DNA from 4 places in the Aquipuribacter nitratireducens genome. Region 3 is predicted to be linked to each of the others. Evidence: riboswitches for the same ligand, from Rfam matches in the RefSeq annotation. Region 3 holds a riboswitch; each other region holds the start of a gene.
The links. Region 3 has a riboswitch for S-adenosylmethionine ahead of WAB14_RS07805 (bifunctional o-acetylhomoserine/o-acetylserine sulfhydrylase). Riboswitches for the same ligand answer to the same signal wherever they lie in the genome.

Region 1: another riboswitch for S-adenosylmethionine. It lies ahead of WAB14_RS01300 (O-acetylhomoserine aminocarboxypropyltransferase/cysteine synthase family protein); the one in region 3 lies ahead of WAB14_RS07805 (bifunctional o-acetylhomoserine/o-acetylserine sulfhydrylase).
Region 2: another riboswitch for S-adenosylmethionine. It lies ahead of WAB14_RS04000 (ABC transporter ATP-binding protein); the one in region 3 lies ahead of WAB14_RS07805 (bifunctional o-acetylhomoserine/o-acetylserine sulfhydrylase).
Region 4: another riboswitch for S-adenosylmethionine. It lies ahead of WAB14_RS03895 (flavin reductase family protein); the one in region 3 lies ahead of WAB14_RS07805 (bifunctional o-acetylhomoserine/o-acetylserine sulfhydrylase).

What each region holds. Positions count from the first base shown of each region.
Region 1 is NZ_JBBEOG010000001.1:308,914-316,141, forward strand. It holds gene WAB14_RS01290 (high affinity choline transporter 1) at 1-1,286, shown strand, start outside; gene WAB14_RS01295 (LLM class flavin-dependent oxidoreductase) at 1,294-2,616, opposite strand; gene WAB14_RS01300 (O-acetylhomoserine aminocarboxypropyltransferase/cysteine synthase family protein) at 2,634-3,989, opposite strand; SAM riboswitch class I at 4,196-4,284, opposite strand; gene WAB14_RS01305 (hypothetical protein) at 4,387-4,509, opposite strand; gene WAB14_RS01310 (hypothetical protein) at 4,512-4,667, opposite strand; gene WAB14_RS01315 (HhH-GDP family DNA glycosylase) at 4,814-5,464, shown strand; gene WAB14_RS01320 (dihydrolipoyl dehydrogenase family protein) at 5,475-6,911, opposite strand; gene WAB14_RS01325 (hypothetical protein) at 6,908-7,228, opposite strand, start outside.
Region 2 is NZ_JBBEOG010000002.1:123,355-130,582, reverse strand. It holds gene WAB14_RS04010 (ABC transporter permease) at 34-915, opposite strand; gene WAB14_RS04005 (aliphatic sulfonate ABC transporter substrate-binding protein) at 912-1,958, opposite strand; gene WAB14_RS04000 (ABC transporter ATP-binding protein) at 2,015-2,845, opposite strand; SAM riboswitch class I at 3,083-3,175, opposite strand; gene WAB14_RS03995 (Uma2 family endonuclease) at 3,249-3,800, opposite strand; gene WAB14_RS03990 (polyprenyl synthetase family protein) at 3,894-4,928, opposite strand; gene nuoN (NADH-quinone oxidoreductase subunit NuoN) at 4,925-6,505, opposite strand; gene WAB14_RS03980 (NADH-quinone oxidoreductase subunit M) at 6,502-7,228, opposite strand, start outside.
Region 3 is NZ_JBBEOG010000003.1:320,725-327,952, reverse strand. It holds gene WAB14_RS07820 (DUF4192 domain-containing protein) at 1-255, shown strand, start outside; gene WAB14_RS07815 (RNA polymerase sigma factor) at 447-1,124, shown strand; gene WAB14_RS07810 (hypothetical protein) at 1,109-1,633, shown strand; SAM riboswitch class IV at 1,745-1,857, shown strand; gene WAB14_RS07805 (bifunctional o-acetylhomoserine/o-acetylserine sulfhydrylase) at 1,887-3,209, shown strand; gene metX (homoserine O-acetyltransferase MetX) at 3,224-4,426, shown strand; gene WAB14_RS07795 (NUDIX domain-containing protein) at 4,476-4,958, opposite strand; gene WAB14_RS07790 (universal stress protein) at 5,102-5,488, shown strand; gene WAB14_RS07785 (HhH-GPD-type base excision DNA repair protein) at 5,485-6,063, shown strand; gene WAB14_RS07780 (RNA polymerase sigma factor) at 6,289-7,228, shown strand, end outside.
Region 4 is NZ_JBBEOG010000002.1:98,013-105,240, forward strand. It holds gene WAB14_RS03875 (ArnT family glycosyltransferase) at 1-1,174, shown strand, start outside; gene WAB14_RS03880 (GtrA family protein) at 1,171-2,343, shown strand; gene WAB14_RS03885 (glycoside hydrolase family 5 protein) at 2,336-3,418, shown strand; gene sfnG (dimethylsulfone monooxygenase SfnG) at 3,453-4,634, opposite strand; gene WAB14_RS03895 (flavin reductase family protein) at 4,631-5,149, opposite strand; SAM riboswitch class I at 5,310-5,401, opposite strand; gene WAB14_RS03900 (diguanylate cyclase domain-containing protein) at 5,545-7,228, shown strand, end outside.

The DNA.
Region 1 (7,228 bases), on a different contig from region 3:
CGCTGTGCCTGCTGCTCACCGGCATCTTCTTCGCGCCGCGCATGAACCGCATGCGCCTGTACACCCTCGGCGACTTCTACCGGCGCCGCTACGGCCGCCTCGTGGAGGTCCTCAGCTCCGTCCTCATGGTCGTGAGCTTCGGCATCCTCCTCGCGGGCAACCTCGTGGCGGGCGGGCTCATCCTCGACCGGTTCCTCGGCACGGGCTACGCGCTCGGCGTCGTCCTGCTCGTCGCGGTGATCCTCACCTACACCGTCGCCGGCGGCATGATCTCCGACGCGTACACCGCCGCCCTGCAGATGATCATCACGCTGGTCGCGGTGGTCGCGCTCTTCCTGTGGGTCGCCACGACGTACGGCATCTCGATCCCCGAGGGCATGGGGCCGTTCGACCTCGGCCAGCTCACCGACCCCGCGCAGGGCGCCCCCATCAACTGGGGGACGCTGTTCGCGCTCGCGCTCGGCGACATCGTCGCGCTCGACTTCATGCAGCGGATCTTCTCCGCGGGCAGCCCGTCGATCGCCCGTCGCGCGTGCTTCGTCGGGGCTGCCGGGACTGCGTTCGTCGGCGTCCTCTACGCCCTCATCGCGCTGTCCGCGGGCACCGCCGTGGACCCCGCCGACGGCCCGGTCCTCTTCACGATCATCACGGACGCGGCGCCGATCGGTCTCGCCATCCTCGTCCTGTCCGGGATCATCGCCGCGTCGTGCTCGACGGCGAACGGGGCCGTGCTCGGTACCGCGTCCGTCATCACGCGCAACATCGTCGGCCAGCGCCGCCTCGGCACCGGCCACGGGCACACCGACACCCAGCTCCGCCTCGTGCGGCTGTTCATGCTCCCGGTCGTCGGGATCGGCATCCTGCTCGCCATCCAGGTGCCGCAGACCGGGATCCTCCTCACCCTCGCGTTCGACGTCATGGGCGCGTGCCTGCTCGTTCCGTTCGCGCTGGGGGTCTACTGGGCCCGCTCGACGCCCGCGGCCGCCCTCGCGGCGATCCTCACCGGGGCGGTCGTGCGCCTCACGACGTTCGTCCTCACCCCGACGATCTACGGGGCACCGAACGACCTGCTGTACGTGCCGAACTCGTTCGTCACGGCCGGGTTCGACGGCTACCCGGTCTTCCTCGCCACGGGCGCCTCGCTCGTCGTCTTCGTCGTGACGGCGCTGCTCACCACGCCCCGGCCGGAGCTGCACGACGTCGAGGGCATCGGCGCGCGCGAGGAGATCGACCTGCGGGTGCCCGCCGCGCGGCAGGCGGAGGGCGTGCCGGCCGGGCAGGCGTGAGCACCCCTCAGAAGTCGAAGAGGTTCGCCCGCACCCCGCCGTCCCCGTACTCGCTCCGCAGCACGCCGCGGCGCCGCAGCACCGGCACGAGGTCGTCGAGCATCCGGTGGACGGTCGTCGGGTGGAGGTCGCCGGACAGGATCCAGCCGTTGTTGCCGGCGTCGTCGCCCATCCCCTCGACGTAGTCGGCGAGCTCCTCCGCCGTGCCGACGAACCCCGTCCGGTCCGCCAGGCGGCCCTTCCGCGCCTTCCGGGTCAGCACCTCGCGGAGCGTGTCCCGACCCAGCTCGCCGTCCCTGCCGAGCAGCCCGCGGATCGTGCCCTGCGACACGTGGTCCCCGAACGCCGACGCGGGCACCGGCTCGTCGAGCGGCAGGCGCGTCAGGTCGGTCTCGAGGTCGCTCGACTGCCCGACGGCGATGCGGAGCAGGTCCGCCTCGCTCGGGTGCCGGGACGCCTCGACGACGCGGTCCGCCTCCTCCGGGCTCGCCACGATCTCCGGCTTCACGACGAACAGGACGCGGATGTCCTTGTCGCTGCGCCCGGCGGCCGCGGCGGCGTCGAGGACACGGCGCCGGTAGGCGCGGACGCTGTCGACGTCGAGCGGGGCGAGGGCGAGCTGCACGTCGGAGTGGGCGCCGGCGAACGCGAGCCCGCGCGGTGACCCGCCGGGAGAGACCACCACCGGGTCGTCGCCGTCCGCGAACGGCACGGCGTTGAGCGGGCCGGCGACGTCGAAGTACTCGCCGCTGTGCCGGAACGCGTCGATCCGGTCGCCGTCGGCGAACCGCCACGTCCCCTCGTCGGCGACCAAGGCGCCGTCGCCCCACGAGTGCCACAACCGCCTGACGACGCCGACCCACTCCTCGGCCCGGTCGTAGGCGGCGTCGTGCGGCAGCGGGGCGGCGCCGACGTGCCGGGCGCTGCCGACGTCGGTGACGACGTTGAGCCCGAACCGGTACCCCGACAGGTGCTGCAGCGTCGCCGCCTGCCGCGCCGCGAGGTACGGCGGGGTGATGCCGGCGTTCACCGTCGGTGCGAGGCCGATGTGCGAGGTGACGTCGAAAAGGTACGGCGCGAGCAGCAGCGGGTCGTGCTTCGGTCCGCCGTAGGCCTCGCGGACCCGCAGGTCGAGGGTCTCCGGGTTCCCGAGCGACACCGCGTCCTCCATGATCACGAGGTCGAGCCCCGCCTGCTCGAGCTCGCGGACCGCCTGCTGGTACAGCCGCGGCTCCTGCCAGCGGTACCCCCAGCGGTGGTCCTCGCGGCCCCAGCCCTGCGGGCCGAACCCGCGGGAGAAGAACCAGCCGAGGTGCTGCAGTCGTCCCATGCTCCTGCTCCTGGGGGTCAGGCCGCGGGCGCGGCGGTGAGGGCGTCGCGGACGGCGGCGAGGCCGCGGGCGAGGTCGGCGACGACGTCCGCGACGTCCTCGATCCCGACGGACAGCCGCAGCGTCCCGTCGTGGACGCCGGCCGCGGCCCGCTCCGCCGACGTGCGGTGCGCGTGGGTGGTCGACGCCGGGTGCAGGACGAGCGTGCGCACGTCCCCGAGGTGCGTCATGTGGCTGACGAGCGCGAGGGCGTCGACGAACGCCCGCGCGGCGTCGGTGCCGCCGGCGAGCGTGACGGTGAACACCGAGCCCGCCCCCCGCGGCAGGTACTGCTGCGCGAGCGCGTGCGACGGGTGACCCGGCAGGCCCGGGTAGCCGACGTCGACGACGTCGGGTTGCGCGTGCAGCCACTGCGCGACGGCGAGCGCGTTGCGGCTGTGCTGCGCGACCCGCAGCGACAGCGTCTCGACGCCCTGCTGGAGGAGGAACGCGTGGACGGGCGAGATCGTCGGGCCGAGGCGGGCGGCGACGAGGTCGCGCGTGAAGCGGGCGTAGGCCGCGTCGCCGTGCGCGTCGGTCCACGAGGAACCGCGCAGCAGCGCCGACGGCTCGTGCAGGTGCGGGTGCATGTCCGCCCGGCGCGCCCACGCGTGGTCGCCACCGACGACGACGACCCCGCCGAGCGAGGCGCCGTGCCCGGCGAGGAACTTGCTCGCGGAGTGCACGACGACGTCGGCGCCGTGCTCGAGCGGGCGCAGCAGGTACGGCGTCGCGAGGGTGTTGTCGACGACGAGGGGGAGCCCGTGCTCGTGGGCGAGGTCGGCGAGCGCGGCGAGGTCGTGGAGGTCGTTCGACGGGTTGGGGATCGACTCGACGAAGAGCGCCCGGGTCGTCGGCCGGATCGCCCGTCGCCACGCCTCGACGTCGGTGGGGGTGTCGACGAAGTCGGTACCGATGCCGAAGCGGGAGAAGTTGTCACGGAACAGCCCCCGCGAGCCCTCGTAGAGGCTCGCGCTGCTCAGCAGGCGGTCGCCGGCGGCGAGGACGCCGAGGAGGGCGACGGTGACGGCGGCCTGCCCGGACCCGACGAGGATCGCGTCGTCGCCGCCCTCGAGGGCAGCGAGACGTCGCTCGAGAGCGGTGTGGGAGGGGTTGCCGACGCGGGAGTACGTGTAGCCGTCGTCGTCGCCGGCGAACCGGGCGGCGGCGGTGTCGAAGCTGTCGAAGACGAAGCCCGCGGTGAGGTGGATGGGCGGGATGCGCGCGCCGGACGCGGCGTCCGGGTCGGCGCCGGCGTGGACCTGGTCGGTCGCGAAGCCGCGCGGCTGGGGACGAGGCGAGGGGAGCGGTCGGGGACGGGGGGACTCGGGCACGGATGGGCCTTCCACGGGGCGCGGGCACGACGACGGTGCCGCAGCGCAGGTCTGCGAGGGACGGGTCGGCGACAGCGCGCGGCTGGGGCCGCGGTGCCGGCAGGCGGCTCAGGCCTGACAGGACTCCGTCGCCCGCATCGCCGCCTCGACCCGCACCCGGTGCGACGTGCGGGTGGTGACGACCTCGGTCGTGGTGCGCATGGACTCCTCCATCGGCCGTGGCGGGAGCACCTTCCCCGGAGGGTGGTTGCTGCGGCGTCGACGAGCCACGTCTCTCGGCCGCTCTGGATGGGTGCGACGAGGGAACCGCACGGTCCGGGCGGGTGTCAACGGGCGCGTGGCGCACGTCACCCGCCCGGGCGCCCGCCCAGCCGCCCGGCGTGTGTCGTCCCGGTCGTCAGGCAGGGACGGGCACCGGTCGCGACCCCTCGAGCGTGATGACGTGGACCCCGAGCAGGCGCGTGCCGGAGGCGCAGGCGGCGACGGCCGCGCGAGCCCACAGCTCGTCGTCGGCCCGCACGCTCAGGCCCTCGGGCTCCGTGTGCGCTCGGCGAGCGTGAGCCCGGGCGGGATGTCACCGACGACGACGGGCACGCGCAGCCGCGCGTCGTCGTCGCACAGCAGCACCGCGATCGCGCCGCCGTGCCGGTCGCGCTCGAGCACGACGAGGTCGAGCACGTCGGCGACGAGGGTGGGCTCGGTGAGCGAGCGCTCGTCGACGTCCGGGGGCAGGTCCTCGAATCCCGTGCCGGGAGCCTGGCCACAGTTCGTCCGACGACGTGCGAGGACCTGCGTCCGACGCCCGACGCGACCACGATGACCGGGTGAGCAGCCCCACCCGCACCGACCTCGTCCGTGCGCTCCTCGACGCCCACGGCACGACGTACGCGGCCGAGGCGGGCATCCGGCTCAAGGACACGCCGTCGCCCTTGTTCCGGCTCCTCGTCCTCGCGAACCTCCTGTCGGCGCGGATCGACGCCGGCATCGCCGTCGCGTCCGCACGGGCCCTGTCCTCGGCGGGCATGAGGACACCGAAGGCGATGGCGGAGGCGACGTGGCAGGAACGCGTCGACGCTCTGGGCGAGGGTGGGTACCGCCGCTACGACGAACGCACCGCGACGATGCTCGGCGACACCGCCGAGCTCGTGCAGGAGCGCTGGCGCGGCGACCTGCGCCGCATGCACGGCTCCGCCGACGACGTCCAGGGACTGCGTCGGCTGCTCGAGGAGGTGCCCGGCATCGGCCCGACCGGCTCGGCCATCTACTGCCGCGAGGTGCAGGGCGTCCGGCCCGAGGTCGCCCCGTTCCTCGACGACCGCGTCCTCGACGGCGCCCGCGCGGTCGGGCTCCCCGACGACGCGGACGCCCTGGCCGGGCTCGTGTCCCCCGACGACCTGCCGCGGCTCGCCGCCGCGTGCACCCGCGTCACGCTCGACGACGGCGCCGCGGACCGGGTGCGCGACGCCGCCGCGTGAGCCCGCCGGCTCAGACCCCGGCCTCCTCGAGCAGCCGAAGCCACACCTCGCTCATCGTGGGGAACGACGGCACCGCGTGCCGCAGCCGCGACAGGGGAACCTCGCCGACGACCGCGACGGTGGCGGAGTGGAGGAGGTCGGCGACGTCCTGGCCGACGAACGTCGCGCCGAGCACGACGTCACGGGCGGCGTCGACCACGAGGACGGCGCCGCCGCGGTAGCCGGCGGGGGAGTGCAGGTAGCTGCCGGCGGTCGACATGTCGTGCTCGAGCACGCGGACCTCGTGCCCGGCGTCGCGGGCCTGTGCCGCCGTGAGGCCGACGGCGGCGACCTCGGGGTCGGTGACGACCACCTGCGGGACGGCGGCGTGGTCGGCCCACGCGGTCGTCGGCGGCTCCCCGCCCCGGGCGCGGGCGACGATCGCGTCGGCGGCGACACCGCCCTGGTACTTGCCCTGGTGGGTGAGGAGCACGCGGCCGTTGACGTCACCGATCGCGTACAGCCACGGTGCCCGCTCGCTGCGGAGGGTGTCGTCGACGGGCACCGCCAGGCCGGGTTCGAGACCGACGACCTCGAGGCCGAGCGCGTCGGTGCGCGGCCGTCGTCCAGCGGCGACGAGGACCTCGTCGGCGACGACCTCCCCGTCGGCGAGGGTCACGGTGACCGTCCCGTCGGCATCGCGCGCGACCCGACGGACATCGGCCCCGAAGCGGACGTCGACGCCGTCCTCCGTGAGCGCCTCGGTGAGCAGCCGCCCGGCGACCGGCTCCAGGCGCGGGAGGAGGGCGTCGCCCCGCTCGAGGAGGGTGACCGACGACCCGAGCCGCGTGAACGCCTGCGTCATCTCGAGCCCGACGACGCCCGCGCCGATGACGACGAGCCGTTCGGGCACGCGGCGTGCGGACGTCACGTCACGGCTCGTCCACGGGGCGGCGTCCCGCAGGCCCGGCACGTCCGGGACGGCGGCCGCCGAGCCGGTCGCGAGGACGACGGCGTGCCGGGCGGTGAGACGCGTCGTCCCGCCGTCGCTCCCGCGCACCTCGACGACGCGTTCACCGACGAGACGGCCCTCGCCGCGCACGAGCCGCACCCCCTTGCCGTCGAGCCACGGCACCTGCCCCGAGTCGTCGTAGCCGGACACGGCCTCGTCGCGGAAGGCGAGGACGGCGTCCGCGTCGAGCGGTCCCGTCACGGCCTGCGCCGCACCTGGCACCCGCAGGGCCGCGTGCCGGGCGTGGCCGGGGCGCAGCAGCGCCTTGCTCGGGATGCACGCCCAGAACGAGCAGTCCCCGCCGACCCGCTCGACCTCGACGACGGCGGTCTCCATGCCGTGGTCGGCGAGCCTGCCGGCCGCGACCTCCCCGGCGGGGCCGGCCCCGACCACGACGCAGTCGACCTCGACGTCTGCCTCCGCCCCTGCCTCGTCCTGCTCTCGCCCGTCCGTCATCGTCGTCCTCCTGTCGTCGGGTCCCCGGCGGTCGCGAACGTGCCGGCCGGCCAGGGTGCCCCGGCCCGGCGCTGCAGGCCCGGGGCGGGCGGCAGCGCCCGTGGTCGGAGGACACCAGGCGGCACGCCGAGCACGCACGTCGGGGCGAGTCCTCGCCACGGGTCGAGCGACCGCCACCCCGGCCAGGCAGCGGCGACGTCCTCGGTGACCGCGCTCAGCCCGCCGGCCCAGTGGACCGTGTCCGCCACGGCGGCCGTGCACAACGCCAGGCCGCCGCCGTCGCGCAGCGCCCGCCGCGTCGCCGCCACGACGGCCGG
Region 2 (7,228 bases), on a different contig from region 3:
TGTCCGCCCTCACCCGTCCGTCGTCGGCGCGGGTCAGCGCAGGCGCGCGAGCACCCGCTTCTCGACCAGCGCGAGCACGACGTCGCTCAGCTTGCCGATGACGGCGAGCAGCACGATCGCCAGCAGGATCCCGTCGACGCGGCCGGTGTTCTGGCTGTCGACGAGGAGGAAGCCGAGCCCCTGCGAGGACGCGATGAGCTCGGCCGCGACGAGGAAGAGCCACGCCTGCGCGAGACCCAGCCGGGCGCCGGCGAGCAGCGACGGCGCCGCGCTCGGCAGCAGGACGGTCGTCACCCGCTGCCGCCACGACAGCCCGTAGGCGCGCGCGACCTCGAGCAGGCCGAGGTCGACCTGGCGGATCCCGGCGACGAGCGTCGCGAGGACGGGGAAGAACGCCCCGATCGCGACCAGCGTCACCTTCGGCAGCTCACCGAACCCCGCCCACAGGATGAGGAGCGGGACCCAGGCGAGCGACGGCACGGCCCGCACGGCCACGAGGACCGGGGACAGCAGCGCGTCGACGACGCGGCTGAGCCCCACGGCGATGCCGGTGACCACGGCGAGCGCGGCGCCGATGCCGAAGCCGAGCAGGACGCGCTGGACGCTGATGCCGATCGTCGGCCAGAGGTCGCCGTTCTCGATGAGCCGCCGGGCCTCGCCGAGCACGTCGACCGGCGGCGGGAGCACCGACGGCGACACGCGCCCGCTGGTCGTGACGAGCTGCCACGTGAGGAGGAGGAGCACGGGCAGGACGAGCCCCAGCCAGCCCCGCCACGACGGGCGGAACCGGCGCGGACGGCGGGCCACCGACGACCCGGACGCGCCCGGGGCGATGCCCGTGGTGGGCTCGACCGGCGCCGTCGGCTGCTGCGACGTCACGGCGGTCCGCCTCTCGTGGTGGGTGTCGACGCTCATCCCTGTGCCCCCACGACCTCGGTGATGGTCTCGCCGCCGAACAGGCCCTCGAGGGAGGTCTGCGCGGCCTCCTCGCTGTCGACCTGCTCCTCGGCGACGACGATGGGCGTGATCCGCTCGAGCACGGCCCGCAGGTCCTCGCCGGGGACCGGGTCGACGGTGAGGTCGGTGCGCTCGTTGAGCACCGTGTCGGCGACCTCGACGGACACCCCGGACTCGCTCGCGAGGAGCTCGGCGGCCTCCTCCGGGTTGTCGGCGATCCACTGCCGGGCCCGCTCGTACTGCTCGAGGACGAGCGCGACGACGTCACCGTGCTCCTCGAGGTAGTCCTCGCGGACGTTGAGGACGCTGAAGGTGTTGCGCTCCGGCGCCCGGACGACGAGCTGCGCGCCCTCGTTGAGCTCGGCGTCGGCCATCATCGGGTCGAGCCCCGCCCACGCGTCGACGTCGCCGCGGATGAGCGCGGTCCGTCCGTCGGCGTGCTGGAGGTTGACGACCTCGACGTCGTCGGCGGACAGGCCGGCGTCGGCGAGGGTCTGGAGGAGGAAGAAGTACGGGTCGGTGCCGAGCGTCGCCGCGACCGTCTTCCCGGCGAGGTCCTCGGCCGAGGTGATGTCGCTCTCGGGGCCGACGACGATGGCCGACCACTCGGGCAGGCCGAGGACGTCGACGGTCTTGAGCGGGAGGCCGTTCGCGCGGGCGACGAAGGCGGCGGACCCGGCGGTGGAGCCGAAGTCGACGATGCTGCCCCGCAGGGACTCGTTCGCCTTGTTCGAGCCGGCCGAGTGGGTCCACGTCACCTCGACACCGTCACCGGCGGCCTCCTCGACCCAGCCCTGATCCTTGAGGACGAGGCTCGCGGGGTTGTAGTACGCGTAGTCGAGGTTGATGGTGTCGGTGCTGAGCCCGGCGGTCTCGGTGCCCGCGGCGGCGGACGCGTCGTCGGTGCTCGTGCCCGAGCCGCAGGCGGCCACGCCGAGGGCGAGGGCGGCGGTGGCGGCGAGCGCGCCGAGGGTGCGGCGGGACAGGACGGTGCGGGTCACGGGGGTTCTCCAGGTGCGGTCGGGACGGTCGGGGGTGGGGTGGGGGCGGGGGGCGCTCATGCGTCGTCCCCCACGCCGACGAGCGACAGCAGCCGGGTCCGCAGCCGGGCGGCGGCGGCGAGCTGCTCGGGGTCCGTGGTGTCGCGGGGCCGGTCGAGGTCGACGCCCACCCCGGTCGCGCGTCCGGAGCCGGCGGCGCCGAGGACGGTGACGGAGTCGGCGAGCCGGACGGCCTCGTCGACGTCGTGGGTCACGAGGACGACGGTCGTGCCGTCGGCGTGGACGAGCTCGTCGACGAGGGCCTGCATCCGCAGGCGGGTGAGCGCGTCGAGCGCGGCGAAGGGCTCGTCGAGCAGGAGCACGCCGGGCCGGGCGATGAGCGCGCGGGCGAGCGCCGTCCGCTGCGCCATGCCACCGCTGACGGCTGCGGGACGGTAGTCGCCGTAGCCGTCGAGCCCGACGCGGTGGAGCAGCTCGTCGACCTCGACCGCGTTCCCCGCCGAGGGGTCGTGCCGGCGGCGGCGGGTGGCGCCGAGGGCGACGTTGGCGCGCAGGTCGAGCCAGGGCAGGAGCCGCGGCTGCTGGAAGACGACGGCGACCCGGTCGTCGCCCTCGACGACCGGGTCGTCGCCGAGCCGGACGGTGCCGGTCGTGGGGCTGGTGAGGCCGCCGAGGACGCGCAGCAGCGTCGACTTGCCGCAGCCGGACGGGCCGAGCACGGCGTGGACGGCGCCGCGCGGCACGTGGAGGTCGAGGTCGGCGAGGACGGGGCCCTTGCCGAAGTCGACACCGACGCCGTCGACGCGGACGGGGAGGGGGACGCCGTGCGGGTGGGGGGTGGGGGCGGGGCGGGCGCCCCGGGTGAGGGACGCGAGGGGGCTGGACATGACTCTCCGGGACGGGCTCGACCCGCGCCCGCGCGGCAGGGCGGGTGCGGTGGGGTCGGACGGGGACGGGCAGCGAGGTGCTGCCGGGGTGGCGGCGGTGCCGCCCGGGGTGGCGCCGGCGCGGTGCGCTCAGCGCAGCGGCATTCGCCCGTCGGCCCGACGACAGGCGGCGACGGCACGGCGGCACAGGTCGACGTGCGGTCGTCCCACGAGGACCAGGGTGTCCGACATCAGTTCCCTCCATCGGTCCTGGCGGTAGCACCCGCTCCCGTCACCGGGGGGTTGCTGCGACGTCGACGAGCCAGGTCTCTCGGTCGCTCTGGATGGCTGGTGAGAGAGTAGCCCGAGGCGTCCCGAGTCGCGAAACCGGTGGTCCGCCGGTTGAGACGGCGGCGCCCGTCGCTCAGCGCCGGCCGAGGGCGGCGGGACGGATGGTCACGGGGAACGGGCGCTCGAGCCGGACCTCGTCGTCGCCGGTGACGCGGGCGGTCTCGACGTAGCGGCCGTCGACGAGATCGAGGACGAGCAGGGACGGCTCCTCGGGGTCGAGCACCCAGTACGACGCGACGCCGGAGTCCTCGTACAGCCCCCGCTTGAGGAGCAGGTCCTTGCTCCGCGTGCTCGGCAACAGCACCTCGACCGCCAGGAGCAGCGGGCGCTGCACGTTCGCCGGGCCCACGTCCTCGCTGCGCACGACCAGCAGGTCCGGCTGCAGCGACCGCACACGACTGGGTCGGTAGTCCAGGGGAGCGACGAACACCTCGGTGCCCGGCACCTCCGCCTGCCGCAGGAGGACGAAGAGGTCGCCCACGAGGCGTTGGTGCCCCGGGACCGGTGCCGGGGTCACGAGCAGCACCCCGTCGGCGAGCTCGTACTGGAGCCCGTCGTCGGGCAGCCGGTCGAGGTCGTCGACCGTCCAGTGGCCCTCACGCGGCATCACCGTCACAGCGGCCATGGTCCTCCCCCTCACCCGGCATGTCACCAGCCTGGCGGAGCGCGGCCGACGTCATCGGCGCTCGTCCACAGGCCCTGCGGGCCGGTGCGGACGTCAACCGGTGCGGTCGGCGAGCGCCTCGGCGACGGCGGCGAGGGCGTCCCTCGCCGGTGACACGGGCAGCGGGGCGAGGGCGTCGACGGCGTCGGCGGCCCAGCGGCGGGCCTCCGCACGCGCCTCGCCCGTGACGGGGTGCTCCCGGAGACGGGCGACCGTGTCGGCGAGCACCGCGTCGTCGGTCAGGTCCCCGTCGAGCGTGTCGAGCAGGTCCCCCGACCCCGCGGGCGCCTCACCGGCGGACACCGCCCGCCGCAGCAGCAGCACGGGCAGCGTCGGCACGTGCTCCCGCAGGTCCGTTCCCGGCGTCTTGCCGGAGTCGGCGCGGTCGGCGGCGAGGTCGAGGACGTCGTCGGCGAGCTGGAACGCGACGCCGACCTTGTCCCCGTAGCGGACGAGCACGTCCTGCGTGGCCTCGTCGAGACCGGAGAACATCCCACCGAAGCGCGCGGACGTCGCGATGAGCGAGCCCGTCTTGTCCGAGAGCACCTGCAGGTAGTGCGCGACCGGGTCCTCGCCGTCGCGCGGTCCGACGGTCTCGCGCATCTCCCCGAGCACGAGCCGCTCGAACGTGCGCGCCTGGATGCTCACCGCCGCCGGACCCAGCCGCGCCCCGATGACGGACGCCCGGGCGAACAGCAGGTCGCCGGTGAGGATCGCGACGGTGTTCCCCCACACCTCCTGCGCGGCCGGTACCCCCCGGCGAACGGTCGCGGAGTCGATGACGTCGTCGTGGTACAGCGTCGCGAGGTGCGTGAGCTCGACGACGACCGCGGCGTCGACCACGAGCGGGCCCGGTGTGCCGAGCTCCGCGGCGAGCAGGCACAGCAGCGGCCGGGTCCGCTTGCCGCCGGCGCGCACGAGGTGCCCCGCGGCGTCGTCCGCGAGCGGGTCGGCGCTGCGGACGGCGTCGTGCACGGCCGCCTCGACGTCGGCGAGGCCGAGCACGACCGCCTCGCGCAGCGCCGGGTCGGCGACGCCGTACGCCAGGAGGCGGTCGGCGTGCTCCTCGGTGCCGACGCCGGGGCTCACAGCGCGAAGAAGCCGGACTGCTCCGCCAGGCCCAGCAGCGGGGTGGGCAGCACGCCGAGCAGGACGGTGACGGCCGCGGCGACCGCGAGCACACCGGTGAGCGCGGCGCTGGGCGTCGCGACCCGGGCGGTGTCGTCACCGGCGTCGGCGAAGTACATCGACACGATGATCCGCACGTAGAAGACCACCGCGACGGCGCTCGTGAGCACGCCGACGACGGCGAGCACCTCGGCCCCGCCCGCGATGGCCGCGCCGAACACCGCGACCTTCCCGACGAACCCGCTCGTGAGGGGGATGCCGGCGAGGGCGAGGAGGAACAGCGAGAACATCGCCGCGAAGACCGGGGAGCGTCGCCCGACACCCGCCCACGAGCGGATCGTCGTGCTCTCCCCGCCCGCGTCGCGCACGAGGGTGAGGGCCGCGAACGCCCCGATCGTCGTGACGCCGTAGGCCGCGAGGTAGAACAGCGACCCGCTGACGCCGGCGGTGTCGAGCGCGAGGACGCCGGTGAGGATGAAGCCGGCGTGCGCGACCGAGGAGTACGCGAGGACCCGCTTGATGTCCTGCTGGATGACCGCGACGACCGTCCCGAGGACCATCGTCGTGATGGCGACGGCCCACAGCACCGGCAGCCAGTCCCAGCGGTTGTCGGGGAACGCGACGTACAGCACGCGCAGGAGCGCCCCGAAGGCCGCCACCTTCGTCGCCGCCGCCATGAACGCCACGACCGCGGTCGGGGCGCCCTGGTAGACGTCGGGGGTCCACGAGTGGAACGGGGCGGAGCCGACCTTGAACAGCAGGCCGATGACGAGCAGGCCGAAGCCGAGGACGAGCAGCTCCTCCTGGCCGGTCACGGTCTGCACGGCCGTGCGGATGTCGGCGAGCGCGATCGACCCGGCGAAGCCGTAGAGCAGCGCGGCGCCGAAGAGGAAGAACGCCGAGCTGAAGGCCCCGAGCAGGAAGTACTTGACGGCCGCCTCCTGGCTCAGCAGCCGGCGCCGACGCGCGAAGCCGCACAGCAGGTACAGCGGCAGGCTGAGGACCTCGAGCGCGACGAACATCGTGAGGAGGTCGTTCGCGGCGGGGAACACGAGCATGCCGAGGACGACGAAGAGCAGGAGCGGGAAGACCTCCGTCTGCTCGAGACCGGCGCGCCGTGCGGCGGCCTCGCCCGGCGACCCGGGCACCGCGGAGGCCTGGGCGGCGAAGCCGGGCTCGTCGTCGACGCGGTCGTCGAAGAGCAGGACGCCGAGGATCGCGAGGACGAGCACGGTCGCCATGAGGAAGCGGGTGACGCCGTCGATGGCGATGGACCCGCTCGCGGTGACGACGGCCTCGTCGCTCCACGTGAGGACGAGCGCGACGAGCGCGGCGACGAGACCGCCGACGGACACGACCACCTGCGCCGCGCGACGGCGGCCGCGCGGCAGGGCGGCCTCCAGGGTCACCGACACGATCGCGACGGCGGCGACGACCCACATGGGGGCGGTCGCGACCCAGTCGATCTCGGGCGGGGCGATGCCGCCCCCGCCGACGGTGCCGCCGAGCGGCAGCGCCACGGACGCGAGCGCGCTCACTGGTCGGCCCCCTCGGCCTCGAAGAGCGGGGCGGGGTCGGTCATGCCGGTCTGCTCCATCGTGCGGTCGACGGCGGGCGTGAGGATGTCGAGGACGGGCTTGGGGTAGAAGCCGAGCGCGATGATGACCGCGAGCAGCGGCGCCACGACGAACGCCTCCCGCCCGCGCATGTCACGCCGCGGGTCGCTCTCCAGCGCCGCGAGCGCAGGGACGGTCGTGCCCGTCATCATCCGCTGGTACGTCCACAGGATGTAGAGGGCGGCGAGGATGATGCCGCCCGTCGCGATGACGGCCGCCCACTGGTAGCGCTCGAACGTGCCGACGAGGACGAGGAACTCGGAGACGAAGCTCGACAGACCCGGCAGGGCGAGGCTCGACAGACCCGCCACGAGGAACGCGCCCGCGAGCAGCGGCATGACCCGCTGGCCGCCACCGAAGTCGGCGATGAGGCTCGAGCCCCGCCGCGTCGCGAGCATGCCCGCGACGAGGAACAGCGCGGCCGTGGAGAAGCCGTGGTTGACCTGGTAGAGCGCGGCCCCGGACTGCCCGGCCGTGGTGAAGGCGAAGATGCCGAGGACGATGAAGCCGAAGTGGCTGATCGACGTCCACGCGATGAGCCGCAGGACGTCGCGCTGGGCGAGGGCGACGAACGCCCCGTAGAGGATCGACACGAGCGCGAGCACGACGACGACCGGCGCCGCCCACACCGACGCCTCGGGGAAC
Region 3 (7,228 bases):
GCGTGGCTGGCCTGGACCGCGGGCGACGGCACCCGCGCGCTCGTGCTCGCGGAGCGGGCCCTGCGCGACGACCCGCGCCAGTCCCTCGCCGCCCTGGTCCTGCAGTGCCTCGACCACGGCCTCGGGCCGCACCCCGTGACGGATCACGAGACCGACCCCGCGGTGCCCCCCGGGGTGGAGCCCGGGAGGGCCTCGGTGCCGAGCGCGGGCGAGGCGCGGCAGGCGGGCTGCGGGCTCGACGGCAGCGCGGCGTGAGCGCCGCCGACCCCGGGCGCCCGAGCCCGGGCGGGCGCGTATCAGGGCAGCCGCCGCACCCTCCTCCCTGCGTGCGCGGACCGTCCGCGCACCGGCCGGCCAGACCCTGGCCGCGCCGACGGCCGACCACTAGCGTCGGGGGACGGGTGACCGCGCGGCCGCGGCACCCGAGCGCAGGAGGAGGCAGACCGGTGCCCGACACCCCCACAGCCGAGTCGGACCTCGAGGTCCGGGCGGTGAGCGTGCCCGGCGCGCGCGGCGGCTCGCGGTCCGCGGACGGCGACGAGGCCCCCCGGCCGCGTCACGTGCTCGCCGACAAGGCCGCCGACCTCATGCGACGGTGGTCGCACGGCGACACGACGGCGTGCGACGAACTCGTCGCCCTGCTCACACCGACCCTGTGGCACACCGCGCGCGCCTACCGGATCGAGGCGGTCGTCGCCGAGGACGTCGTCCAGAACGCCTGGGTGGCGCTGGCCAGGCGTCGCTCCTCGCTCCGCGACCCGCAGGCGGTCCTCGCGTGGCTGCTCGTCACCGTGCGACGGGACGCCGCCCGCGCGGCCGCGGCCAGGCGCGGCTCGGTCGACGACGCGGAGCCCGTGCTCCTCACCACGCCCGACCCCGCGCCCGGTCCCGCCGCACAGGTGGTCGACGCGGACCGGCGCCGACGCCTGTGGCAGGCGGTGGCCGGCATGCCCGAGCGGTGCCAGCGCCTGCTCCGCGTCATCGCGTTCGCCGACCGGCCCGACTACGCCGCGCTGTCGGCGGACCTCGACATGCCGGTCGGCAGCATCGGCCCCACCCGGGGCCGCTGCCTGAAGAAGCTGCGCCAGCGGCTGGGTGAGGAGGGGTCGTGGACCACGACGTGACGAGCGCCGCGCGAGCCGGGGACGGGGACCCCGCCGAGCTGCACGCAGAGCTGCGGCGCATGTGGGAGGCCCTCGACGCCCCACCGGACGGCCTCGTCGACAGGGTGCGGTTCGCGCTGCAGGCCGACGCCCTCGCCGGCGACCTCGACCTGGAGCTCATGCGCCTGCAGCAGGAGGGGCTCGCGGTCGCGGCTGCGCGCGGCGACGACGTCCGCACCGTGACCTTCGGGAGCCGTGCGCTCACCGTCATGCTCGCCATCAGCGAGGTCACGGGCGGGCACCGGGTCGACGGGTGGGTGGCGCCGGGCGGCAAGCGGCGGCTCGAGGTCCGGACCTCGGCGGGCACCAACCTCACGGCGTGCGACGAGTCGGGTCGCTTCACCCTCGACGTCGTCCCGCCCGGCCACCTGCAGCTCGTCCTCGCCAGTGACGACGAGGGCGGGCCGGGACAGGCGAGCGAGGACCCGCGCGTCCTCGCCGGGGTGGTGACCCCCGCGCTCACGCTGTGAGCACTGCGCGCGGCAGGTCGGCAGGCCCTGCGACGCCACCGGCGTCCGGGATGCGGGACGACGGGGCGGGTCACCCGGTCCCGCCGGGACCGGTGCCGTACCCTGCACCCAGGTCATGAGCGCCAGCGCCAAGCCCCGGCTCGCTGGCCGGCAACCCTCCTCCGCGGTGGGGTGCCCCGGGTGAGGACCGGGCCGTCCCCGACCGGTGGCGGCAAGCGCGGGCCCGAGGGGCCCCCGTCCACGGGAGGTCACCATGTCGAACCACAGCTCCTGGTCCTTCGAGACCCGCCAGATCCACGCGGGCCCCGGCCCCGACGCGGCGACCGGCGCGCGGGCTCTGCCGATCTACGCGACGACGTCCTACGTGTTCGACAGCACCGAGCACGCGGAGAACCTCTTCGCGCTCAAGGAGCTCGGCAACATCTACACGCGGATCATGAACCCCACCCAGGACGCGGTCGAGCAGCGCGTCGCGAGCCTCGAGGGTGGAGCCGCCGCGCTGCTGCTCGCCAGCGGGCAGGCCGCAGAGACCATCGCCCTGCTCAACGTCGCCGAGGCGGGCGACCACGTCGTCTCCAGCCCCCGGCTGTACGGCGGCACGTACAACCTCTTCCACTACACGCTGCCGAAGCTCGGCGTGCAGGTGTCGTTCGTCGAGGACCCCGACGACCTCGACTCCTGGCGCGCCGCCGTCCGGCCGCGCACCAAGGCGTTCTTCGCCGAGACGATCTCCAACCCGTACCAGGACGTCCTCGACATCGAGGGCGTCGCCGCGGTCGCCCACGACGCAGGCGTCCCCCTCGTCGTCGACAACACCGTCGCGACGCCGTACCTCGTCCGCCCCCTGGAGTGGGGCGCGGACGTCGTGGTCCACTCCGCGACGAAGTTCCTCGGCGGGCACGGCACCGCGATCGCGGGCGTCGTCGTCGACGCAGGCCGCTTCGACTACGGCCGCGACCCCGAGCGCTTCCCCGGCTTCAACCAGCCGGACCCCAGCTACAACGGCCTCGTCTACGCCCGCGACCTCGGCGAGGGCGGTGCCCTCGGGGCGAACCTGTCGTACATCCTCAAGGCGCGCGTGCAGCTGCTGCGGGACGTCGGCGCCGCCGTCAGCCCGTTCAACGCCTTCCTCGTCGGCCAGGGTCTGGAGACCCTGAGCCTGCGCATGGAGCGCCACGTCGACAACGCCCGCGCGGTCGCCCACTGGCTCGAGGGCCACGACGACGTCGAGCGCGTGGCGTGGGCCAGCCTGCCGAGCAGCCCGTTCCACGCACTCGCGGAGAAGTACGCCCCGCGCGGGTCCGGCTCCGTCCTCGCGTTCGAGATCGCGGGGGGCGTCGAGGCCGGGCGGCGTTTCGTCGAGGGCCTCGAGCTCCACAGCCACGTCGCGAACATCGGCGACGTGCGCAGCCTCGTCATCCACCCGGCCTCGACCACGCACAGCCAGCTGAGCGTCGACGAGCAGCGCGCGAGCGGGGTCACGCCCGGTCTCGTGCGGCTCTCGGTGGGCCTGGAGCACGTCGACGACATCCTCGCGGACCTCGAGGCGGGCTTCCGGGCCGCCAAGGGCGCCTGAGCGGGGCCCGGCGCGTGGTGGCGTGGCGGGAGGGCGACCCCCCCGGCGGACGGCGCTTCGTCGACGTGGGCCCGCTCGACCTCGAGGCCGGCGGCTCCCTGCCGGGAGCGAGGGTCGCGTACGAGACGTGGGGCACGCCCAGGCGCGGGGCGGACGGCACCGTCGCCAACGCCGTCCTCGTCGAGCACGCCCTCACGGGCGACTCCCACGTCGTCGGCCCGGCCGGCCCCGGGCACCCCTCGCCCGGCTGGTGGGACGGCGTCGTCGGTCCGGGTCTCGCCGTCGACACCGACCGCTGGTTCGTCGTGGCCGCGAACGTCCTCGGCGGCTGCCAGGGCACCACCGGGCCCGCCTCGCCCGCCCCGGACGGCCGGGCGTGGGGCAGTCGCTTCCCGCACGTCTCGGTGCGCGACCAGGTGGGTGTCGAGGCGCGCCTGGCCGACGCGCTCGGCGTGCGCCGGTGGTCGCTCGTCGTCGGCGGCTCGATGGGCGGGATGCGGGCCCTGGAGTGGGCGGTGGGCCTGCCGGGGCGCGTCGAGCGCTGCGTCGTGCTCGCCAGCTGCGCCGCCGCGTCCGGGGACCAGCTCGCGTGGTGCGCCCCCCAGCTCGCCGCCATCACCGGCGACCCCGCCTGGCGGGGCGGGGACTACCACGACGGGCCCGACGAGGGCCCCGTGACCGGTCTCGGCGTGGCACGTCGCATCGCGCACGTGACGTACCGCTCGCGCTGGGAGATGGACACGCGTTTCGGCCGCGACGCGCAGGACGGCGAGGACCCGCTGGTCGGCGGCCGCTACGCCGTCGAGTCCTACCTCGACCACCAGGCCGGCAAGCTCGCCCGCCGCTTCGACGCCGGCAGCTACGTGCTCCTCACGCGCGCGATGAACGGCCACGACGTCGGTCGCGGTCGCGGCGGGGTCGCCGCGGCGCTCGGACGGGTGCGGGCGCGGACCACGGTCGTGGGCGTCGACTCCGACCGGCTGTACCCCACCGAGCAGCAGGAGGAGCTCGCGGCCCTGGTGCCGGGAGCGCGCTACGTCCTCGTGACGTCGCGCTTCGGCCACGACGGCTTCCTCGTGGAGACCGCCCAGGTCGCGCGCGCCCTCGCCGACGCGCTCGCCGACGCCGACGCCGACGACAGCGGTGACGACAGCGGTGACGACAGCGACGACGACAGCGCCGGGGAGGCCGCCGCGCCGTGCGGCGTCGCCGGCTGAGGACGACCGCGCGTCGGGTGCCGACCGCGCCTCAGGTGCCGACGGCGCGTCAGGTGCCGACCGCGCGGCGCGCTGCGGCGGCCAGCCGGTCCCAGTCCCGCGCGAGACCGTGGTGCAGCGGCAGCTGCGGGCGCTCGTCCACCGGGCGCCACGCCAGCGCCTCGGTCTCGGCGTTCGCCGCCCCGAGGGCGGCGCCGGCGGCGACGACCCCCACGACGTAGTCGTAGCGCCAGTCGCCGTGGTCGGTCCCCGTGACCGTCGCCGCGACCACGACGTCGGCGGCCTGCACGCCCGCCTCCTCGACCGCCTCGCGCAGGGCGGCGGCGACCACGTCCTCGTGGCTGTCCCGCGCCCCGCCGGGTACCGCCCACGTGCCACCGTCGTGCACCCAGCCCGCCCGGTGCTGCAGGAGCACCTCCGCTGCGCCGTCGTCGCGCGCCCGCACGAGCACGAGCCCCGCGGCGCCGTGCCGGCCCCAGTGGCGGGCGCCGCAGCGGCAGGAGACCCAGCCGTCGCCGTCGCGTCCCGCCACCCGGGCAGCGTACGTCCGCCGACGCCGCCGGGTCCGGGACGGTCGGTGGCGCGCGCTGCCGCCGAGAGGGCTACGGTCGCCGGTACGGTCACCGCGTGACCGCGGTCGCCGGCCACCCGGCCGGTGCGGGACCTGGAGGTGACATGGCCGTCGTCGTCGGCTACCTGCCGAGCAAGGAGGGGCGGGCCGCGCTCGCCCACGGCGTCGACGCCGCCGTGCGCCACGGTGCGCGGCTCGTCGTGGTGAGCAGCCGGGAGGACACGACCGACGCGGTCCAGGCCGACCTCGAGCCGCACGTGGGCCGGCTGGGGGAGCGCGGGCTCGCGTACGAGGTCCGGCACCTGCCGCGCAGCAGCGACCCGGCCGACGACCTGCTCGGTGTCGCCGACGAGGTGGGCGCGACGGTCATCGTCATCGGGCTGCGCCGGCGGTCGCCCGTCGGCAAGCTCATCCTCGGGTCCAACGCCCAGCGGATCCTCCTCGACGCCACGTGCCCGGTGCTGGCGGTGAAGGGCGAGGACGGGCCGTGACGTCCCTGCGGCTGACGGGGGACGAGCGCGCGGACGCCCTGCTGTCCCGCGACCCGTTCGCGCTGCTCGCGGGCATGCTGCTCGACCAGCAGATCCGGATGGAGACCGCGTTCGCGGGGCCCGCGCGCATCCTCGAGCGCCTCCCGGGCACCCCCGACCGCCTCGACCCGGTCGCCCTCGCGGGCATGCCCGAGGCGGACCTGGCCGCCGTCATGGCGGGGCCGCCCGCCGTCCACCGCTACCACGGCTCCATGGCGCGTCGGCTGCAGGCGCTCGCGCGGGTGGTGCGAGACGACTACGACGGCGACGCCGCCGCGCTGTGGCGCGACGTCGACGACGGGGCGCAGCTGCTGCGACGGGTCCGGGCCCTGCCGGGCTTCGGCGACCAGAAGGCGCGGATCTTCGTCGCACTGCTCGGCAAGCAGCTCGGGGTGCGCCCGGACGGGTGGCGGGAGGCGGCGGGCGAGTACGGCGAGGCGGACGTCCACCGGTCGGTCGCCGACGTCGTCGACGACGCGAGCACCGCCCGGGTGCGGGAGTTCAAGCAGCAGCGGAAGGCCGCCTCGAGAGCCTGACGACGACGGAACACCGAGGACGTCCGGCGCGTTCCCCTGGGTGCACGAGGAGGGGCCTGCGTCGCCGAGCGCCACGGGCGTAGGACTACAATGGTAGGTCTGGTCGTCGCGGTCACGGACGGCGCCAGGACCCCCCTGACCGTAGTCGACGAAGGGCTGTGCGTGTCGTCGGAGCACGAGAACCGTTCCCTGCAGGACATCCTGCGTCATCCCGCCATCGAGCGCATGCGCGCCCGGATCGTCAGCGGCGCCCCCGTGGAGCCCGGTGACCTCCGACAGGTGGTGGTCGACGCGCAGGTCCCGTCGGGTCGGATCAAGGGGGTCATGGCGGAGCTCGTCTCGGCCGGGCTCGACATGGGCGCCCTGGGGCAGCAGCTGCCCGCCCCGCGGCGCCGCAAGGCGGTCGCGGCGGCGCGTACTCGCACGCCGTCCACGACGGCGACGATCGATGACGGGACGGTGGGCATGACCAGCACGACCGCGACGGGCGAGGGCGGGACCGCCGTCCTCGACGACGAGCCCGGTACCTCCGCACCGGCGAAGAGGACGGCCGCCAAGAAGGCCGCCGCGAAGAAGCCGGGTGCCAAGCCCGCGGCCACGAAGGCCGCGAAGAAGACCGCCGCGAAGAAGGCGGCCGCTGCGCAGCCCTCCGACACGGCGGCCCCTGCCGGCTCCGACACGGCGGACGACGAGGAGACCGTGGAGGTCGAGCCGGACCTCGCCGACGTGTCCGACGACGACGCGGCCGAGGCCGGCGACGTCGAGGACGGCGACGACACCGAGGACGGCGACGACACGGACGCCGCGACCGAGGCCACGGACGACGACTCCGACGACGAGGCCGACGGGGACTCCGACGCCGTGGCCGCTCCCGCGGCGGCCGGTGCGGCCCCGGCGTCCGCGTCCGGTACGACGCCGCCCTCCGAGGCGTTCGTCATCACCGCCAAGGACGACGACGACCCCGCACCCACCGTGGTGCAGGCGGGCGCGACGGCCGACCCGGTCAAGGACTACCTCAAGCAGATCGGCAAGGTCGCCCTCCTCAACGCCGAGCAGGAGGTCGAGCTCGCCAAGCGCATCGAGGCCGGGCTGTTCGCCGAGGAGCGCCTGAGCCACGAGGGCGCGACCCTCGACAGCCGCCTCAAGCGCGAGCTGTGGTGGATCG
Region 4 (7,228 bases), on a different contig from region 3:
GGCGCTCCTCGTCGCGGTGTGGCAGGCCACCTACCCGCGCACGCGGCGCTTCGCCGTCGTGGGGCTCGGCGTGGTGACCGCGCTCACCGGCGCCCTCTACCTCACGTACGCCGCCATTCGCAGCGAGCTGCTCCCCAGCGACGAGCGGGTCTCCGTGTGGGCGGCTGTGCAGTTCCAGCTGTCCTCGCGCGAGGGGTCCGGCTCCGTCCTCGACCCCTCCGGTGCCGACGGCGGGGCCCACGGCACCGTCCTCGGCTGGCTCGACCAGGACCCGTACCTCCTGCTCCTCGGCATCGGTCTCTCGTTGCCCGCGCTGCTCCTGCGCCGGTTGCGCCCGGCAGCGCTCGCGGTCGTGATCGCGACGCTCGTCGCGCTCCGGCCCGGCGGCTACCTACCGGCGATGTACGTCATCGCGATGTTGCCGTTCTGCGCGCTCGTGCTCGTCGGTGTCGTCGACGAGCTGTGGCAGCGCATGCGGGCCGGTCGGCACGGTGTGTCCCTCGTGCCGTCGTACCTCCTCGTCGTCGTGGTCGCGCTCATGGCGTGGCAGCCCGTGCAGGACGCCCGCGAGCGCTACCGCTTCGCCTACGCCGCGGACCAGAACGCCGTCCACGCCCGCGCCCTCGAGGTCGTCGAGGCCGAGGTGCCCGACGACGCCGTCCTCGTCGTGGACAACACCTACTGGAACGACCTCGTCGCGGCGGGCAGGGACCGCGAGGACGTCGTGTGGTTCTACAAGGTCGACTCCGACCCGGCCGTCGCCGAGGAGGTCGTGCCGAGCTACGAGAGCATCGACTACCTGCTGTGGACCCGGGACTCCATGAGCGACATGGCCCCGGTCGTCCGCGAGGCCTACGACAACAGCGAGGTCGTGTGGTCCGGCGGCGTGGGGGTGCGCCGCGTCGAGCTCCGCGACGTCCTCACGCAGGCGGAGATCGAGGAGCGCGAGGCCCGTGCGGCCTCGCGGCAGCGCCAGGAACTCGCGCTCGAGCGCCGCGCCCTCGAGCTGCGCCTCGCGGCGCCGAGCCCCTACGAGGGCCTGACGAACGGGCAGGTCGACGCCATCCGCTCGGAGGCGGCGGACGCCACCCCCGCCGAGCTGGCCGACCGCTACGGCACCACGACCGACGTCGTCACCGACGTCCTCGCCGAGACCCCCGAGGAGACCTCGTGAGCCCCACCGCCCCCGACACGACAGTCGTCGTGCCCACCTTCAACGAGGGCGGCAACGTCGAGATCCTCGTCCGCCGGCTGTCCACCGCCCTCGAGCGGCCCGAGACCGCGGAGGTCCTCTTCGTCGACGACTCCACCGACGACACCCCCGACCGCGTCCGCGAGGTGGCGCGGCAGGGACACCCCGTCCGGGTGCGCCTGCTGCACCGGGCGCCGGGCGAGCGGGTCGGAGGGCTCGCAGGTGCAGTGACCGCCGGGATCCGTGACAGCCGCGCGTCGTTCGTCGTCGTCATGGACGGCGACCTCCAGCACCCGCCGGAGCTCGTCCCCGCCCTTCGTCATGCGGCAGAGGACGCCGATGTCGTCGTCGCGAGCCGGTACACCGGTGACGGCGACGCCGGTGGTCTGGCCGGCTCCTGGCGGCGGTCGGTGTCCGGGGTGAGCACGATGCTGGCTCGTGCGTGCTTCCCGAAGCGCATCGGGCGGCTGTGCACCGACCCGATGACGGGCTTCTTCTGCCTGCGCCGCGCGGCCGTCGACACCGACCGGCTGCGGCCTCGCGGGTTCAAGATCCTGCTCGAGGTGCTCGCCCGCCACGACCTGCGGGTCCTGGAGCTGCCGTTCGCGTTCGGTGTCCGCCATGACGGGGAGAGCAAGGCGTCGTGGCGCAACGGTCTGCATTTCCTCCATCAGCTCGTCAGCCTCCGGATGGGGCGCATGAGCCGCTTCGCGGTGGTGGGGGCGCTCGGTGCCCTCGTCAACCTCGCCGTCATGTGGGCCCTCGTGGCGGTCGCGACGCCGTACGTGGCGGCGGCCGTGGTGGCGGCGGAGGTGAGCATCCTCCACAACTTCCTGCTGTCGGAGCGCTTCGTGTTCCACGACCTGCGCGACGGCGTCCACCCGTGGTGGTCCCGGGCGCTGCAGTTCTTCGCGTTCAACAACATCGAGACCGCCCTGCGGCTGCCGGCGCTCGTGGCGCTCGTGTCCCTCACCGGGCTGCACCCCGTCGCCGCGCAGGCCGTCACGATCGCCGTCGCCTTCGTCGTCCGGTTCCTCTTCGTGTCCCGGGTCGTGTATCGCGGTCGGCCGCCGCGCACGGTGCCCGTCGCGCCGGACGCGGTCGTGGTCGCGTCCGAGGGCCAACCGGTCGGTGCCCGTCGCGGTGCCTGAGGCCGGCACCGCGCCGGTCCTGACCCGCCGCTCCCTCCTGCGGGGTGCGGCGGGCGTCGCCGTCGTCCCGCTCCTCGTTGTGGCAGCCGCGTGCGCCGGGCGTACCCCCGGCCGGGTGGGGGTCAACGTCGCGGGTGCGGAGTTCGAGGTCGGGGGCGCCTTCGACCCCGTGAGCACCGCCGAGCTGCTCGCCCAGCGCGGCTACGAACTCGTCAGGCTGCCGTTCCTTTGGGAGTCGGTCCAGCCCCACCTCGGCCGTTCGCTCGAGCCCGCCTACCTCGCCGAGCTGCGGACGGTCGTCGGGCACTGCACGGAGCGGGGCATGGCGTGCGTCCTCGACGTCCACGGCTTCGGTCGCTTCCGCGGGGAGCCGGTCGGCAGCCCGGCCGTGCCGGTCGAGGCCTTCGCCGACCTGTGGGGCCGGCTGGCCGGAGCCCTCGTCGGCGACGACCGGGTCGAGCTCGGCCTGATGAACGAGCCGCACGACATGCCGGGCGGTGCGCGCGGCTGGGAGACCGCCGCCCAGGCGGCGGTCGACGCCGTGCGCGGAGCCGGGTCCCGTGCGTGGGTGTGGGTGTCCGGGGAGCGGTGGTCGTCAGCGGCGTCGTGGGCCGTCACGCACCCGCGGTGGTTTGTGGAAGACCCGCTGGGCCGTAGCGGGGCGGAGGCGCACTACTACTTCGATGCGAGCAACGAGCACCGGGGCACGTACCCGGCACCGTTCGCCGTCGACGACGCCCGCGCACGACGCGACGGCTGGGAGTCGCTTGCCGCGAAGGTGGCGACCGAGCTCGACGGCTTCCTCCGATGGTGCGACGAGCAGGGGGTGCGCGGGCTCCTCGGCGAGGTCGGCTGGCCGTCCGGTGAGCCCGCGGCAGCGCACCCCGAAGACTGGCGCCGCTGGAACCGGCTGGGCGCGCAGGCGTACGAGCGCCTCATCGGCGGGGGCGTCGACGTCGCCTGCTGGGCCACCGGCGAGCGCTGGGGCGACGGCTACCCCTTGTCGGTGTACACGGGGACTCCGCTGCGTCACGCGACCAGCATCGCCCGGGTCGTGGAGCCGGCGCGGCACTGAGGCGTCCGCGCCGGCTCCCCGTGGCAATGCGGCCTCAGCCGGCCGCAGCGAGGGCCGCGGCGAGCTCATCCTCCAGGTCGAGGTGGGCGACGGGGTCCGCGACCCCCGCGACCTCCGCCTCCAGCTCGCGGACGAGCGGGATGACGCGCCGCCCGAAGGCCTCCACCTCCTCCCGGACGTGGAGGAAGCCGAGCAGGAGCAGGTCGACGCCGACGAGGCGGTAGGCGAGCACGCGACGGGCCACCTGCTCGGGCGTGCCGACGAGCCCGGTGCGGAAGCCGTCATTGTACTGGACGAGGTCCCGGAACGTGCTGTCCGACCACATGCCCGTCCCGTCCGACGTCGACCGGCCCGCCTGCCGGACCGCCTCGCCGAAGCCCTCGACCTTCTCGACGTCGGCGTGGGCGACGATGTCCTCGACGACCTGCCGGGCCTCCGCCTCCGTGTCGCGGACCACGGCGAACCCGTTGACGCCGAATCGCACGCGGCGCCCGTTCGCGGCCGCGTAGCCGCCGACCTGCGCGACCTGCTCCGCGACGCCCTCGGGGCTGTTGCCGTTCATGAAGTACCAGTCGCTCACCCGCCCGGCCATGTGCCGGGCGTCGGTGGAGTTGCCGCCCTGGAAGATCTCCGGGAGGACGTCCGGCTGGGGGCGGAAGGTGAGGTCGCGGGTGCGGAAGAAGTCGCCCCGGTACGTGAAGCCGTCGGTGGTCCACGCCCCGCGCAGTACCTCGATGAACTCCTCGGACTGCCGGTAGCGCTCCCCGTGCTCCAGCCACGTCGCGCCCAACGACACCGCCTCGCCCTTGAACCAGCCGGACACGACGTTGAGGGCGAGCCTGCCGCCCGTGAGGGCCTGGGCGGTGGCGGCCCACTTCGCGAGGACGGTCGGTTGCCAGAAGTAGGGGTGGACGGCGGCGATGACCTTGAGGCGCTGGGTCGCGAGCAGCAGGGCGAGGGAGAACGACGTCGACTCGTGCTGCTCGTCCGCGCCGTAGCTCGCGCCGTAGCGGACCTGCGTGAGGGCGTAGTCGAAGCCTGCGGCCTCGGCGGCCCGCGCGGTGTCGACGTTGTACTCGGGGCTGTGCGACGTCCGTTGGGGCAGGGTCGAGACGACGAGGCCGCCGGAGACGTTGGGCACCCAGTAGGCGAAGCGGAGCGGAGTGCTCGTGCCGGCGAAGCGCAGGGGGTCGGCGAAGCGGACGGGCTCGGTCATGCGACGGCTCCTTCGAGAGCGGCGGGACGCGTGTAGGTGCGGGAGTGGTGGACGAGCGGCTCGACGCCCGGGGAGTCGGCTCCCGTGACGCGGTGGACCTCGCCGAGGGCGAGGAGGGAGTCCCCTGCCTCGACGAACCGCAGGACGGCGCCGGCGACGCGGGTGACGACCCCGTCGAGGTGCGGCAGGTCGTCGTCGCCCCAGCGCCACGCGGTCGCGGGCCCGAAGCGGAGGGCGGCGTCGGCGGCGAAGCGTCGGGCGAGCTCGGCCTGGTCGGCGGCGAGCAGGTGGACGGCGTAGCGGCCGCTCTGCACGAGGGCGTGCAGGCTCGAGGACGACCTCGAGACGTTGAACGACAGCAGCGGCGGGACGAGGGAGACGGAGGTGACGGACACGGCGGTGAACCCGACGGGCCGGCCTGCGTGCGCGGTCGTGACGACCCAGACGCTCGAGGCGTCGGATCGGAACGCGCGGCGCAGGTCCACGGCGGGTCCACCCCAGGTGGGGGTGGTCATGGTGGCTCCTGTGGGCGGTGCGGGAAGGGTGGTCGGGCGGCTCAGGAGGTCCGGCGCCGACAGGCGCTGGACCCGGTCCTGTGCAGGTCGACCACACGGCGGCGCACCAGCCGCGGCGCGCGGGTCGGGTCAGGAGCAGGACGGACGTTCACGGTGATGGCCTCCATCGGCCTGGCGGGAGCACCCTCACCCGTCACCGGGGGGTTGCTGCGGCGTCGACGAGCCAGGTCTCTCGGCCGCTCTGGATGGACGAGGACGACTGTGGCGGCCGTCGCCCCCTCGTGTCCACCTCCCGCAGCGGACGTCTCACGCCTCGGACGTGCTCACGCTGCGTGACGAGGGCCGTCACCCGGTCGGCCCCGCATCGCGACCCGCCCGCTGCCGATCACCAGGACGTGCGCTCGACCGTCCTCTTCCTCGTCGCCTTCACCGCTGCGGCGGTCCTCGGGCGACTGACGGCCACGACGGCAGCGTCGGCGCTGTCAGGACTGTCGCTCGTGTGGCCGGCGGCGGGCGTCGCCGTGCTCTGGGCCACCCAGGTGAGGCGTCCCCGGCAGGCGCTGGCCGCAGCGGGGCTGATGGCGGCGTCGGTCACCGTCGTCAACGTCCTCACCGGCATCCCCGCCTCGCAGGCCCCGGCCTTCGCGGCCTCCAACCTGGTCCACGCCGCCGTCGGCGCCGGCGTGCTGTGCCTGTTGCGCGCCGGACCGCGTCCGATGACGTCCGTCCGGGGCGCCTCGCTCGTGCTCGTCGGCTCCTTCGCGGCCGCCGCGGCCGGCGCCGCCGTCCTCTTCGTCGCCACTCCCGTGTACGTCGACGGGCCGCTCGCCGCCTTCCTCGTCCTCGTTCGCAACCTCGTGAGCACGGCGCTCGTGCTGTCCGTCGCGTGGACCTGGCCGCCCAAGGCGTCGGAGGTCGTCGCGGCCCGGAGGGCGGAGGCGGCGGTCCTGCTGGCCGCGACCGTCGCCGGCTACTGGCTCGTGTTCCTCGTCGCGGACGGGCTCAACATCGCGTACGCCACCATCCCGCTCACCCTGTGGGCGGCTATGCGGCTCGGCCGCTTCCTCACGTCGGCCCACCTCGTCCTCACGTGGTCGGCGACCGTGACGTTGACGGTCCTCGGCCACGGCCCCTTCGCCGGGGCGGGCTCGCCCACGACACGGGTCCTGCTCGCCCAGGGGTTCCTCGCGGTCCTCGCCCTCGTCGCGATGAGCGTCGCCATCAGCCGGCACGAGCGCGAGGAGCTGCTCGAGGCGGTCCGCGTGAGCGAGGCGCGCGCCCGCCGCAGCGTCGACACCGCCTTCGCCGGCCACGTGTCTCTCCGGCTGCGTCCGGACGGGACGACGACCGAGGTGCGGACCGCCAACCCGGCGACCGCGACCCTGTTGCGACGTGCCGCCGGCGAGGTCGTCGGCTCCGACTGGCTGGCGCTCGTCCACTCCGACGACGTCCGCGAGGTCCGTGCCGGGCTCGTCGCGGTCGCGAGCGGGCGGGCCGCGTCCTGGGAGGGCGACGCGCGGGTCCTCCTGCCGGACGGCACGGCCCGGTGGCTCCACGTCCTCGTCGGCGCGGACCTCGTCGGTCGCGACGGAGACGCCGTCCGGGGCGCCCGGCTCACGGTGCAGATGGTCGACGCGACGGACCGCAAGGACGCCGAGCAGCGGCTCACCCGGCTCGCGCTGCACGACGAGCTCACCGGGCTGCCGAACCGGACGCTGCTGCTCGACCGGCTCGCGCAGGGACTCGCCGGGGCGCGCCGGGACGGCAGCTCCGTCGGCGTCCTCTTCGTCGACCTCGACCGCTTCAAGGCCGTCAACGACACCTTCGGGCACCAGACCGGCGACGAGCTCCTCGTGCTCGTCGCCCGGCGGCTCTGCGAGGCGGTGCGTCCCGCCGACACCGTGGCGCGCCTGGGTGGCGACGAGTTCGTCGTGTGCTGCCCGGGGCTCGCGGGACCGGCCGACGCGGACGCCTTCGCCGCGCGCCTCATGGAGCGGATGGCCGAGCCCCTCGTCGTCGGCAGGACCGCCCTCGACGTGGGCGTCAGCGGTGGGCTCACGCTGTCGGAGCCCGACGACG